2 regions of the Lacticaseibacillus sp. 22 genome follow, and region 2 is predicted to be linked to the other one. Evidence: predicted binding sites of a transcription regulator. Region 2 holds the regulator's gene; the other holds the start of a gene.
What was found. Region 2 encodes NrdR, which represses ribonucleotide reductase genes. Its sites were predicted from a motif close to ACACNATATATNGTGT; they were not measured.

Region 1 (5,207 bases), on a different contig from region 2:
AGGGGATTCGGGTGTCGAGCCAAAACTGTTCGGTTAATTTTTCCCAAGTGGCTTTATCTACTTCATCTTCAATTGCATTCCAGTTAATCGCAATATACTGTTTTGCCATTTTCTTCGCTCCTTATGTAAAAACAGGGGAGATCCCCCTGTTAAAAGATTATCAAATTGAGCAACTTTCACAAGCGTTGCTGCCGATTTCTTCTTGGTCATCGGTATAAGTCCGGATGTAGTAAATGGACTTAATGCCCTTATAATGAGCGTAATTCCGCAAGATGTTCAAGTCCCGGGTAGTCATTTTATTCGTGCGTCCATCTTTCCACGGATAAAGTCCGGCTGGGATGGTACTGCGCATAAACAACGTCATCGCCATTCCTTGGTCAACATGTTGTTGCGCAGCGGCATAAACATCGATCACTTTACGCATATCAATGTCATAGGCGCTTTGATAGTAAGGCATCGTATCATTGGACAGTCCCGGTGCCGGGTAATAAATGGTACCGATTTTCTTTTCCTGACGATCCTCAATCCGGTTGACAATTGGCTGCAATGAAGCGCTGGTGTCGTTGATATAGCTAATTGAGCCATTAGGTGCAACTGCCATCCGGTTTTGATGGTACAAACCGTTTTTCATCACATCTTCTTTAAGTGCCTGCCAATCAGCCTGCGTTGGAATGTGAATGTTTTTGAACAAGTCGCGAACTTTATCGTACTTCGGCGCCCAAGTTTGATTGAGATACTTGTCAAAATAACTGCCATCTGCGTACTTGCTATTTTCAAAGTTGTGGAAGGATTCGCCGCGTTCCTTAGCGATCTTATTGGAAGCTTTGAGCGTGTAGTAATTAAGCAGTAGGAAGTAGATGTTAGTGAAATCCAGGCTTTCCGGTGAACCATAATACATGTGGTTCTTGGCAAAATAGGTATGCAGGCCCATCGCACCAAGACCAATGCTGTGAGCAAGGTGATTGCCGTGCTGCACGGACGGCACAACGTCAATGTTGCTGTGATCCGTGACATAAGTGAGCGCGCGTACCATGGCTTCGACGCTATGACCAAAATCACGGCTGTGCATCAGGTTAGGAATATTCGTACTCCCCAGGTTGCATGAAACATCTGTCCCTAAGACCTCGTACTCCTGACGATTATTGAGCTTAGACGGAACCTGAACCTGCATAATCTCAGAACACAGGTTGCTCATGATAATCTTACCTTCGATCGGATTGGCACGATTGGCTGTATCGATATTAATGATGTATGGATAGCCGGATTCTTGCTGCAACTTGGAGATCTCGTTTTCCAAGTCGCGCGCTTTAATCTTGTATTTCTTAATATCAGGATTGGCTACCATCTTGTCGTATTCCTTCGTGATATCCACGTAAGAAAATGGCTTGCCATACGCGCGTTCGACTGAATAAGGGGAGAAGAGGTACATGTCAGCGTTAGCCTTGATGAGTTCGTAGTATTTATCTGGCACAATCACACCAAGGCTCAACGTTTTCACCCGATACTTTTCATCGGCATTTTCCTTCTTAGCGCCTAGGAAGCTGATGATATCCGGATGGAAGACGTTCAAATAAACAACCCCGGCACCTTGGCGCTGACCCAGCTGGTTACTGTAGGAGAATGAATCTTCCAGCAACTTCATGACCGGCAAGACACCACTGGCAGCACCGTCAATGCCCTTGATCGGTGCACCGGCTTCACGCAGGTTCGACAGTGTCAAGCCGACACCGCCGCCGATACGGGAAAGTTCCAAAGCCGAGTTGATTGCCCGGCCAATTGAATTCATGTCATCGGTGATTTGCAACAGGAAACAAGAGACCAGTTCACCACGCCGCGCCCGACCTGCATTCAGGAAGGATGGGGTAGCCGGCTGATAGCGCTGATGAATCATCTCATCGGCTAAGTCAACGGCCAAATCTTCGTTACCATCCGCAAAGAAAAGGGCATTAGCGAAAACGCGATCTTTGTAATCTTCAAGATATTGCGTTCCGTCATCGGTTTTTAACGCGTACTGAGCATAATATTTATACGCAGCCATGAACGACTTAAATTGGAAATGCTGGGCAGTGAGAAACTGATTCAACTTCTCCAAAAAGGCTGGTTGATATTTCTTTAAAAAGTCGGCTTCATAATAGTGATGTTCAACCAGATACTTTAAGCGCTCCTGTAATGAAGCAAATTTCATGGTATTGGGTGCAACATTTTCGGTCAAAAAGGCCTGCAATGCTTCTTTATCTTTGTTAAGCGGAATTTGGTCGTTAACGGGAATGTTAATCTCGTTGTTAAGTGCGTAATAAGTAACCTCATCCGGACTAATGGTTTTTAGTGACATGCTAATCCCTGCTTTCGCTGCATTTAATCTTCCTTGCTAGTTTCGATGCGATAAAAAAACTGGCTGATCAAACAGCCAGTTGCTTCAAGGCATCCGGTCGGAACCCGGAGAATGAATCAAGCCCATCTGCTTCGAGAACGGGAACCTGCTGGAATCCCTTTTTCTTCAAGTAGTCGATGTATTCAGGTTCTTCGTTGATATTGTGTTCGGTAAATGAAATGTTATGGGTATCGAGGTAGCGCTTTGTCATCCGGCATTGCGGACAGCCATTGCGCGTAAACAGTGTGATGTTACGCATAGGTATCATCCTTTCTTGTTATCTTATGTCTTTTAGAATACTCAATATTGGGGTGCCTGTCAATGAAAAACACCATATCTTGGGGTTAATTTTTTTGATGCCCCCGAGCATATGGTGTCGATCCGATTTTTGCTTACTTTTAGTATACCAAGATTGCATAGTAAACGCCAGTGGCAACCGGTAAAAGGACGCGTTAAATATTGCTAATAACCATCACGCCAACGTGGTCGCTACTTTGAGGACTTTGAATGAGCGGCAAAAATGATTCAAAATAGGGGTGGCCTCAAGCAGGCATTATTTAGCTAGTTTACAATCGCCATTTGCTATACTATAGCAAAGTTTGAAAAAGAAGGCGGCACCATGGCGTTTGAAGAAATTTTTCTAGACCGCGAAGAACGAGACCGGTTAGCGATTTACGGCACTTTACGCGACGCACCCAACCACCAGCTTAACATTGTGACTACCTCAATGGCGCGCGGCGAAAGTTATCGGCAACTTCGCCGACTCATGGAGAAGGTAGCCGCTGATTTGCATGAAATTGATCCTGCTGCACCGCCGTTATTGCGCCGCGGTGATAACAATATGACGGCACCGCCTGCCATCAGTCGTGTTCGTTATCGCATCTTTTTATATCGGCGGTCACTGCCGGGGAAACTACTTGTCAAAACTTTGATGGCGCCCACGTCAACGCTTTCAGATCTATTGACTGAAACCGGGTTTTCCCGCGCTGCTTTTTTTCGCCGAATTTCCGCATTACGACTCTATTTGCGCCGAGCCGAAGTTTCGATTAATTTAACCCCGTTATCGCTGATCGGTTCTGAACCGCGAATTCGCCAAATCTATCGCCAATTATTGTGGCAACTGGTCGATATCGGGAATCCGTTGTTCGCCGATATTTTGCCTGAGTCGCGCCAACTCATCAAAGCGTTGCAAGCGGCCGGCATGGTACAACGCGATTTCTCGGTCGCCCAGTTGCTATTTTCAGCCAATATTAATTTGCATCGCCTTAAGGCCCACCACTCAATTGCCGGTACTTTGAACTTTTCTGCGCTCAAACCGCAGCCATCATTACCTAAAAAAATACCTGCTCCTTTAGCAAACTTGCCACGAGCCACTGCTGAAGCCGAGATGCTCTATCTTTATCTCGGACAATGGCGGATTCCACGCTTTCATACGGAACAACAATTTGATGCTGCCACCTTGGTCGGCTATCATGCCGCTAACGAGACGCCAGCATGGCAAACGGTCGCTAAGATTCGCGCCGAACTCAGCACACGACTCGTCGGAATTTCACCATCCGTGACCAATGATCTCGCCTTGGCGGGTAACTTGTTAAAAATTTTAATTAGCGAACGCATCTTTCCAGGCGGCGCTTACATTGATTTAACCAAAACCGCCAGTCCCATGCGCGCGTTTTATCCGCGTCTGGAGACAGCTATTAAGGCCTTTTTTGCCCGGGAGCTTCCAACTGAAAAATCCCGGCCTGAAATCGTTGACGGATTCTATCAGTTACTTTGGCCATTTATGACAGACAGTGCCGTTTCCGATAAACTCAAAGTGGCACTTGATCCCATGATGCCACAACCTTTGTACGAAACAGTCCGCCTTAATCTGATGCATCCCGCCTATATTCGACTGGTAACTGTTGCCCAACACCCGGACCTTGTGATTTCTGCTCAGGCGCTGGCTCCCGGTGAGGAACCGATTGTACCAGACACGCCTGTTTTTTATTTAGCGAGTGACAGGTTCGAGAGCTGGTCGGCACTTTATCAAGAATTGTTCCACCGCTCCCGCCAGCTCTTGCATCGTTAATCGGTGGCCGTTACTTTGTTGCTGGCAGAACAATCGGAAAATATAAGACGGGATCACACTATAACGCGCTCACCGGCGCAGAAGTCTGCGACTGAGGCCACTTATGTTCCGGTTTCTAACCGCGCCGGTTCGCGCTCAGCGTTGATGAAAATAGGTCATAGGTGCATACTAATAGTATTAGGAGATGAAGTAACCATGAAACGTGACAAGAAAGCTGATGAAGCGGCCGTCATTGATATGAATGACACGCTGATGGATTACGCTCACAAACGTCAGCCGCATGTTGATGATCTGGCCGAAGAACTGGCTAATCGGGCCAAAGATAATCTGGAAGCGATTGATACTTATTTAAACGATGGCGGCGAGGCGCGCAAAGAATATCAAGCGATTGCAGAGGGTTATTTGCGCGATAAGTATAATCTTGAGGGCGATGAGTTATTGGCGGCACGCGACGAGTTAGTTCATGCTGCGATTCATTATCTTCTTGGTCACACCAAGGTATTGGATGATTGGCAGCGTTAATGCGCGCGGCCCTGAAAGTCTCCAAGCGCGGGGTGTCGTTCAGTAGATGGCTTTAGTCCTTTTCGGTAACAATTTTATTTAATCGCGGTATCTTCATCAGCCATTTTTCAAAAAGCAACGCCGGTTCAACGAAGCATCACATCGTTGAACCGGCGTTGTTATCATTTGCGCCTTATAGAAAGTGAGCATGAACCGGCGCGTTTAGAAGACGAAGTGTAAGTGGCCTTAAGCGTGATGGCCGGG
Region 2 (9,076 bases):
AAACCATTTTACCGAGTACCACTTCTGAGTTGGGGAGGAAAACCGCGCTGGCTCGCGCTCACAAAAAAATCCCTGATATCTCCTAAGAGACATCAGGGACGATTTGTGATCGCGGTTCCACCCAGGTTGCCGACAGTCTTGCTGCGGGCCACTTCATTGGCGCGTAACCTGCGCAACAGGGCCATTAGGGCAATCTCGAGAAGTGGTTCGGATCAGATCTTGCAAGGCTTTCAGCCACGGCCTTACTCTCTAGTAGATGATCCTTTATTGCTTCCGTCTTCGATAGTTACATTGAACCACAATGTCCGCTTTGGTGCAAGTAATTTTCTGAAAGGGTAAAATACCAAGTCCACTTGGTATAAAATAAATATACTTCTCCGGTACGATTATTGACAAATGGGGAGGCATATACCTTGGAAAACGAAAAGCAAATTATCCAAACGAGATTTGGAAGTGCTCTGATGCGACTTCGCCTGGACCAACACCTTACTCGTCAAAGCGTTGTCGATCATAATGACCTTTCACTTAACGCCTTAGCTAGCATTGAAAATGGTCAAGCTCTCGTGAAATTAGACACCCTTATGATGCTGCTGAAATACTACAATATGTCATTAAAAGATTTTTCCGAAAATTACGTAAATGTAGCCAACAATTCAGATTTCAGTACCTTGATGAGTCAGTCCATCACACCAGATACACGATTCTTCATTCTTGATACAAAGGGCGCAACTTCAGCAAATAACTACTCTGACCAAGATTTCTCTCAATATCACTGGAACTCCCGTCAATTTAACAAGGTGCGCACCGGAGACTGGTTCATCTACCGTCGCCCAAAAGGCAGTTCTAAGTTTTGGTATTTCTTTGGTGCTGGTCAAATAGGTCCAATCACTCACGATGCCCAGAACAATCAACATGCCAAGATTGTCAACCCAATTGCATTCACATATTATCTCACCCCTGAGGACTTAATAGATTTTCCCTGGTCGTTTCGTCGACGAACTAGGCAAGATTGGTTGTACTTTTTCAATCAATACGGCATGACTGAAATTCAACAAACCGATTTCCAAGGACTTCTAAATGTTGTCTTAAACCATATGGATAGTCAGACTTCGTTACCTCTCACTCCTGAAATTCTCCAAGAAGACGTTGCTGTATACCAACACATTCAACGCCATGAACCCGAGCTAACGGAGAAAGTCGAGCCTCGTAAAGAGAGAATCGGACAAAATCAACTCGCCGAATTGGTGCGGCTGAACTATGGTTATCAATGTGCAGTCACTGGAATCCATACTCGCTCGTTGTTAATTGCATCACATATAATCCCTTGGGCGTCTTCACCAGAAAATCGGTTAGATCCCAGCAACGTAATCTGTCTATCGCCACTGTGGGATAAAGCTTTTGACCAAGGGCTGATTACATTTGATGCATTTGATCACACTATCCGATTATCATCACAAGTTACTGAAGACACTCATCTTTACCAAGAACTAGCCCCTTTTAAAGGAAAGCTGCTACGCCAACCCACTAAGGATAAACCCCAAACCAAATTTCTTGCTTATCATAATCGAAATATTTTTAAAGGCTAAAAAAACTATCTTTAGCACCAGTTACCGCTAAAGCCCGATCCCCTGGAAAGCTCGTCTAAGCAGAGTGATCTGTATTCAAACATGTCATTGTAGCATTTTTCAATTTAGGGAGCATATTTTACTACCTAGATCCTTAAACTAGTGGTATCTAACATCGATATTTGCAGTGATAATAGTAATCAGCAATCAATAACTTTTTAGCAACACTCACTGTCCATACTACTTCAGATAGCATGTCACTTAACGTTTTGCTGTTTGTCGTTGCCCCGATGCTGGCCACTAAATCTAGTACTCGCGGATAGGGTTTTTGAAATTCGAATTCGCCGAGCCATTAAATACAACGCATTGTTCATCTCTGTGATTTCGTGTAAAAACTAGCGCCCTTCTATAAATAATTATTTCAATTTTGAAGATTATCAAAACGAATCGCCCCAACATGGCATCTAGTGAATGAATAGTAGCGTCTATTGAAAAAACCTTTAATCTGCCAAAGGGTTCCGGCGATTTTCACCGTCAACGGTAATTTCTTTTGCCAAGAACCGTACCCGCTCCATAATGCGTTTGGCTTTTAACATTTCCGAGTTGCCACGGTCCGTCCCTGCCAATGACTCGGTTAATTCGGCCATACTCTTGTTTGAACTGAACAGCGTCGGCATTTTCTCCTGCATGCGATATTGCAGAATAATGCCCAGTACGTCATCCCGAACCCATGGACTGATGCTTTCGGCGCCAATATCATCAAGCATTAAAATCGGTGCCCGCTTCACGCTATCAATCTTTTTCAACACGCTGTTATTGCCGATTGCGTTCTTCATTTCAACGACAAACGTCGGCACATGAATTAATGTGGTTGCGATACCGCCTTTGCTTGCTAAATCGTTGGCAATCGCACCTAACAAGTATGTCTTGCCAACCCCAAACGGCCCACTTAAATATAATCCCTGATGAAACGCCTTAGGATCGGCAACAACCGCTAAAACAAACCGGTTTGCGGCCAAAAGTGCATCAAGTCGGTCATCGGTTGGATCATAACTGTCCAAGCTTGCATCGCGAATATCTTTAGGCATGTTCACCGAGGTCACCAATGAGGCTTGCTTGGCTTCTTCGTCTGCCGCTACTTTCGCATCAGTCGGTTCATACGCCACGTCAATCAAACCGTTTGCCACGACAAGCTTGGGTTGATAGCCAGGCGCCAATGGTAATTCGCCTCGGGCAATCTTGTTACGCTCACTGACAAATTCATAAATCTTGGCAGTTCCGCGGTCAATGGCATCATTGGCTAAATCCGCTTCATGCTGCTTCAGGAAAGTCTGGACTTCCGGATCCTGCAACGCTTCTTTGACCATCTTAAAATACCGCTCCCGCCACTGTCGGGAATCCATCAACATGGCCAGACGCTTGCGCATATCTTCCATTAGTTCTTACCTCCTTTATCACCAAGCTGCCGAAGTTTCTCCAATTGGGCAGCCAAGGTTTGCCGATCAGCTTCACTGACCTTCCTTTTCTTTGGCTGATAACCTTCTTTGGCCCAATCCGGTAGTTTTTCTTGCCGCGTGCCTTTTGTTTGAGTTTGACGACGTTTTTGGCCAGTCGCCTTTTGATGCTCAAACGCATGGATCTGGTTTAAGGCAGCTTCCGGGCTGGTTACATTGGCTTTTAACCAGCTGTTGGCAATCGCATCCAACAACGCCTGATTAATACTGTCGTTGGTTCTGAGAATATAATCAATCAGAATATTAATCGTCGGTGCGTCAAAAACATTGCGCTCACTCAATTGCTGAATGGCGCGCAGTTCGTTGTTAGCCGGATACATGCGCGCGTTTTTAGCCTGTTTCGCCGCAGTTAAAAACTGCCGCGGTGGCATACTTTTGGCCCGCTTAAGCAATGCCTCATCAGCACTTGCTACTTTTGGCGTCTGGGTTGGAGTTTGCGGTTTGGCATGTGGCTGCTGGCGCGTATAGCTTTGTTCGGCTAGCCGGCGCAGTTGATTCAAATCGATTTTTCCCGTCATAACATCGGTCGCGCGACTGATCAAGCGGGCAAAATCAGGCGGTTGCAAGCCGTAAAATGCCGCTACTTGATAAAGTGCCGCTTGATGTTTAGTCAGTTGTCCGGTTTGCAGATTGCTATTGGCCAACAACGATTTTAATAAGTCCCAATCGTAGCCATCCCCGCTTCCCAACCGTGGACGATTTGCCGGCTTTTGGGTCACGGCTTCTTTAGCGGCCACAACAGCCGGTGGTTCCTGGCTGAGGTCATGGTCAAAGCGAAACACATCCAAGAAGCTGGCGGTAATCTCTTGCCATTCCGGACGCCGCACCGGTTTCAAGCTAAACTTGGCTACCAATTCATCGTAGCGATTCTCGCCCACTTTGTCATACAGCAGGAGTCCTAACAGGTCATCTTTGAAAAAGGCATCGGGACTCACCGGTGGGTAAAGTTCATACGCATAATAACGGCCCAATGAGTCAACTTGCGAATAAGTGCGTAATAACCCCACTGCTTCCAATTTCACGCGCGCAACAAACAGCTGCTCAATGTCAATATCCAAAAGATCCAACAGCCAAAGTTGCGGCCGCCGATCCGTGACCAAGGCGCGGTCTTTGACTTCTTGCCATAAGCTCAGGTAAAGCGCCATCGGAACCGGGCCAACTAAGGGTTGATAAAGCGAAACTGCCACTTTTTCGTCAAAGTCGCTAAAATAACCTGCTTTGGTCAACACAAACCCGGCTTGCGGAATAAACGTATCAGGGCGCTGCATGACATTCACCTCTTTTCAGACAACGGACCTGAGACAATCGCCTCAGGTCCGTTTTGTTGATTACTTCAATCACATTTACTTCTTAGTCTTTTCCTTCTTCATCATATCCTGAAGCTCTTGCATGAAGACGGACATATCCTTAAATTGGCGGTAAACACTGGCAAAGCGAATATAAGCGACATCATCGACATCCGCTAATTTCGACATGACATATTCGCCAATAGCCTGACTGGAAACTTCATTTTCACCAATCGCGCGCAGTTGATTTTCAACCGAATCCACGATCCCTTGCATTTGTTCCATGGTCACCGGCCGTTTTTCAGCAGCCCGGATGAGCCCTTTAAGAATCTTCTCGCGGTTAAATTCTTCCCGCGTGCCATTCTTTTTGATGACCAATAACGGGGTCTGTTCAACGCGTTCAAAAGTTGTAAAACGAAACCCGCAGTTCTCGCACTCACGCCGACGCCGGATTGCCCGACCGCCGTCTGTGGGACGCGAATCGACAACCCGCGAACTATTATGATGGCAATGGGGACATTGCACGACTCCACCTTCTTAATCAAAGTTTGATAGCTTATTATAGCACGTGCAAGCCGCTTATGATAGTTGCTCAAGCCGGTGAATCAAGGCTTTTGCCTGGTCAATCGTCGCGGCTTGTGTCCCGTTGTTATCGATCACAAAATCAGCCATTGCCGCTTTTTTGGCTAATGGTATTTGGGAAGCGATGCGTTCTTGGGCCGCTTCTTTGGTCAAGCCATCGCGCGTCATCAACCGCGCCAACTGCACCTCGGGATCAACCGTCACCACCGCAACGCCATCAAACGCATCGGCATAGTCAGCTTCATACAAAAGCGGGATATCCCCGACAACGATGGCGGCACCGCCTGCTTTGGCTTGAGCAAGCGCTTGATTAATCGCTGCACGCAAATACGGGCGATTAATTTGGTTCAATGCTTCCATACGTCCCGGCTGCGAAAACACAATGTCGCCCAGTTTGGCGCGATCAAGGGTCCCGTCCTTGCGTAAGACCCCCGGCCCAAACGCTTGGACAATTCGCGCAAGCACCGGTTGACCCGGTTCAACAATGCGCCGGGCAATCACATCGGCATCCACCACCGGAAACCCAGCCGCTTTAAATGTCCGACTTACCGTTGATTTGCCTGACGCGATGCCGCCTGTCAGCCCTAACAAAAAGGTCATGCCAGTTGCCCCCCTCGATGTAGCGGCTGGCAATGCGGGCAATAATGCGTGCCGCGTTGACCGACTTTAATTTTGACAATTGTGGTGCCGCAACGATCACAAGGCGTCCCTTCACGATCATAGACATGCAAAGCATCCTGAAACGAACCGCGATTGCCTTCTGCATCAACGTAAGTATGGGCACTGGTACCGCCAGCGGCAATGGCGTCGTCCAATTCCTTGATAATCGCATCATGTAACGTGTGAATCTCCGCCTTGGTTAAGGTATTAGCTGGCTGCAGGGGATTGAGCTTGCTGAGCCATAAAACCTCATCCGCGTAAATATTACCGATTCCGGCCACAACAGTTTGATCCAGCAAAACCGATTTAATGGCTTTATGATGCCGCTTTAGCTTTTGGGCAAAGTCACTTTCGCTAAAAGTAGCAGCAGTCGGCTCCGGCCCTAGCTTGGCCAGTGCTGGCACCAATTGCTCCTGACCAGTGTGAATTAGCCGCATTCGGCCAAACTTACGCAGATCGCGGTAACGCAACTGGCTGCCATCCTGAAAGGTAAACGTCACATGATCATGCTTATCCAGCGGCGTTTTGGCATCCGAAACAACGTAATAGCGGCCTTCCATGCGCAAATGACTGACAATCGTCATGCCGTTGTTAAGCCGAATCAGTAAATACTTACCGCGGCGATCAATCGTGTTGACAGCAGCGCCCACAACCTGTTTTTGAAAGGTTGCCAGACCATTAATTAGGATTTTCTCCCAGTTTGTGCTAATCGCGGTGATTTTTTTATTTTTGACTAACGGTAACAAGGAACGGCGAACCGTTTCAACTTCAGGTAATTCAGGCATGAGTTCTCCTTATTTCGCATCAAACCAGGTCGGTCCATAATGACTTTCGACTTTCAAAGGTACCGCCAGTGAAACAGCCGAGTCCATAATCTTAGGCACTAATTGGCCAAGTTGCGCCATTTCAGCAGTCGGAGCTTCAAAAATCAATTCATCGTGTACCTGCAGCAACATTTTCGCCTGCAGATGGGCCTCATCCAACGCCTTTTGCATGCGAATCATCGCGACTTTAATGATATCTGCGGCACTCCCTTGGATCGGCGTATTCATCGCCGTTCGTTCCGCAAACTTGCGCAAGTTGAAATTGCGGGAGTGAATCTGGGGCAGATAACGACGGCGGTGGAAGAGCGTTTCAACATAGCCGTCTTCACGCGCTTTCTTGACCATATTTTCCATGTAATCGTGGACTTTCGGGTATTGTTCAAAATAACCGTCGATAAACGCCTTGGCCTGTTTCCGCGAAATCCCGATATTTTGTGCTAGGCCATAGTCACTGATGCCGTATACAATCCCAAAGTTCGTGGCCTTGGCTTGCCGGCGCATATCCGGCGTGACCTCATCAGGTGAATCGAGGCCAAAAATTTTCATGGCGGTATTTGCGTGAATGTCAACGCCGTGTTTAAAGGCTTGCTGCATATTCTCATCACCCGAAATATGCGATAACACGCGTAATTCGATTTGCGAATAATCCGAGCTAAAAATCTGCCAATCTGGATGAGAAGGGACAAAGGCTTTCCGGATAATCTTACCTTCATCCCGTGCTGGAATATTTTGCATATTCGGATCAACGGAACTCAGGCGCCCGGTTTGCGTCAGTGTCTGTAAATAACGGGTGTGAATTTTATGATCCGGCATTTGTGCTTTCAACAAACCCACCACATAAGTCGAGTTTAGTTTGGCCCAGCCGCGATAATCCAGAATATCCTGAACAATTGGACTAGCCGATTTCAATTCGTTTAAAACATCGACACTGGTGGAATAACCGGTTTTGGTCTTTTTAATCACTGGTAAATTAAGTTTTTCGAATAACACTTCGCCTAATTGCTTTGGAGAATTCAGATTAAATTTAACGCCGGCTTCACCATAAATTTTTTCTTCCAACACCTTAATGCTTTGCGAAAATTCGGTTCCCATGTCCTTTAAGGTTTGAGCATTTAACGTAATACCTTGAATTTCCATTTCTGCCAAAACCCGCGCCAGTGGCATTTCCATGTCCGTGAAAAGATCCGTCTGTTCCTGTTTAGCCAAGTCTTCGGTTAAATCAGGACGCAAGGCGAATAAGGCCTGAGACTTACGAGCGAATTGTTCAAACAGCAGTTTATCTTCAGGCACTTGACGCTTAGCACCTTTACCATATACATCTTCATCGCGAGGCAAGTCATGATAATCATGGTCTTCTGCAATTTTACCCAGATCATTGCTATTTTCATCTGGATTAATCAGATACGAGGCCAACAAAACATCGAAGGCAATGTCCGGCAACTTCAGGCCAAGACGATGAGCAGCCACAATATTGCGCTTGCCATCAAACACCGTTAAGTCGCGGTTTGAATCACCAAGCCACTTAGCAACTTCCGGAATCGTCAACAATGACACATCCGTGCTGACGTAAGTTTCTTCTTTAGTCCCAATGAAAAAGCCCACTTGTTCAGCGGTATGATAATTATCCGCTAACATTTCAATCTCAAAGGTTAACGGTTCGGTTGTTTTCGTGAGCGCCAAAATTGATTGGTCATCCAAAACGGAATAGTGTACAGGCTGTGACGGTTTTGCAACATCCCCGCCAATTTTCTTCAACAGGGAATTCATATTCATCTTAGTATAGAAATCGCGTAACTTCGCCAAATCGGGACCGTTATACTTTACGTCTGCAAGATCGATGGTCACAGGTGCATCGCGGTCAATTGTGGCTAACTGCTTGCTCAGGTACGCTTTGTCTTTGTCATTGATGAGACTTTCCTTCATTTTGGAAGTCTTCATCGCATCAATGTTGGCGTAAAGGTTTTCGATACTGCCATATTGCTTTAGCAGTTTTAAAGCCGTTTTTTCGCCAACCTTGGTGACCCCTGGATAATTATCTGACGTATCACCCATTAACCCCTTTAGATCAATAATCTGAGTGGGGGTAATGCCAAGCTTTTCTTTAACGTGTTCCGGCGTGTACGCCTCAAGTTCATTAACGCCTTTGACCGTGACCTGCACCGTTGTTTGATCCGTCGTTAATTGCGTTAAATCACGATCACCAGTCACGATTGTTGTCTGCCACCCTGCATCATCAGCTCGCTTAGCCATCGTTCCGATAATGTCATCAGCTTCATAATCCTTGAGTTCATAATGCTGAATGCCCATATCGTCGAGTAATTCCTTGATATACGGCAGCTGCTCTAACAACTCGCTTGGCGTCTTCGCCCGACCGCTTTTATAATCCGCGTATTTAGCTGTTCTAAAAGTCGTCTTGCCAGCATCAAACGCAACCAAGGCAGCATCTGGTTTAACCGACTTTAAAACAATCTCGAGCATATTGTTAAATGCGTAGATGGCATTGGTGTGCAGCCCATCTTGATTGGTGAAACGATCGAGTTGATTGTACAGGGCAAAAAAGGCACGGAATGCGATTGAGTTGCCGTCAATCAACAATAATTTAGTTTGACTCGTCATATATGAGCTTCCTTTTCTTCTCAAACCAC

Region 1: nrdH (glutaredoxin-like protein NrdH) is a predicted target of NrdR. The motif match lies at 2,700-2,715, and genes of this name have one in related genera.

What each region holds. Positions count from the first base shown of each region.
Region 1 covers NZ_JBVAYD010000001.1:233,110-238,316, reverse strand. Annotated here, with positions in the region: gene nrdF (class 1b ribonucleoside-diphosphate reductase subunit beta) at 1-109, opposite strand, end outside; gene nrdE (class 1b ribonucleoside-diphosphate reductase subunit alpha) at 161-2,332, opposite strand; gene nrdH (glutaredoxin-like protein NrdH) at 2,400-2,630, opposite strand; gene ACWP87_RS01060 (helix-turn-helix domain-containing protein) at 2,991-4,442, shown strand; gene ACWP87_RS01055 (hypothetical protein) at 4,638-4,964, shown strand.
Region 2 covers NZ_JBVAYD010000012.1:5,849-14,924, forward strand. Annotated here, with positions in the region: gene ACWP87_RS07285 (HNH endonuclease) at 414-1,586, shown strand; gene dnaI (primosomal protein DnaI) at 2,066-3,001, opposite strand; gene ACWP87_RS07295 (replication initiation and membrane attachment family protein) at 3,001-4,347, opposite strand; gene nrdR (transcriptional regulator NrdR) at 4,423-4,890, opposite strand; gene coaE (dephospho-CoA kinase) at 4,945-5,547, opposite strand; gene mutM (DNA-formamidopyrimidine glycosylase) at 5,544-6,392, opposite strand; gene polA (DNA polymerase I) at 6,402-9,047, opposite strand.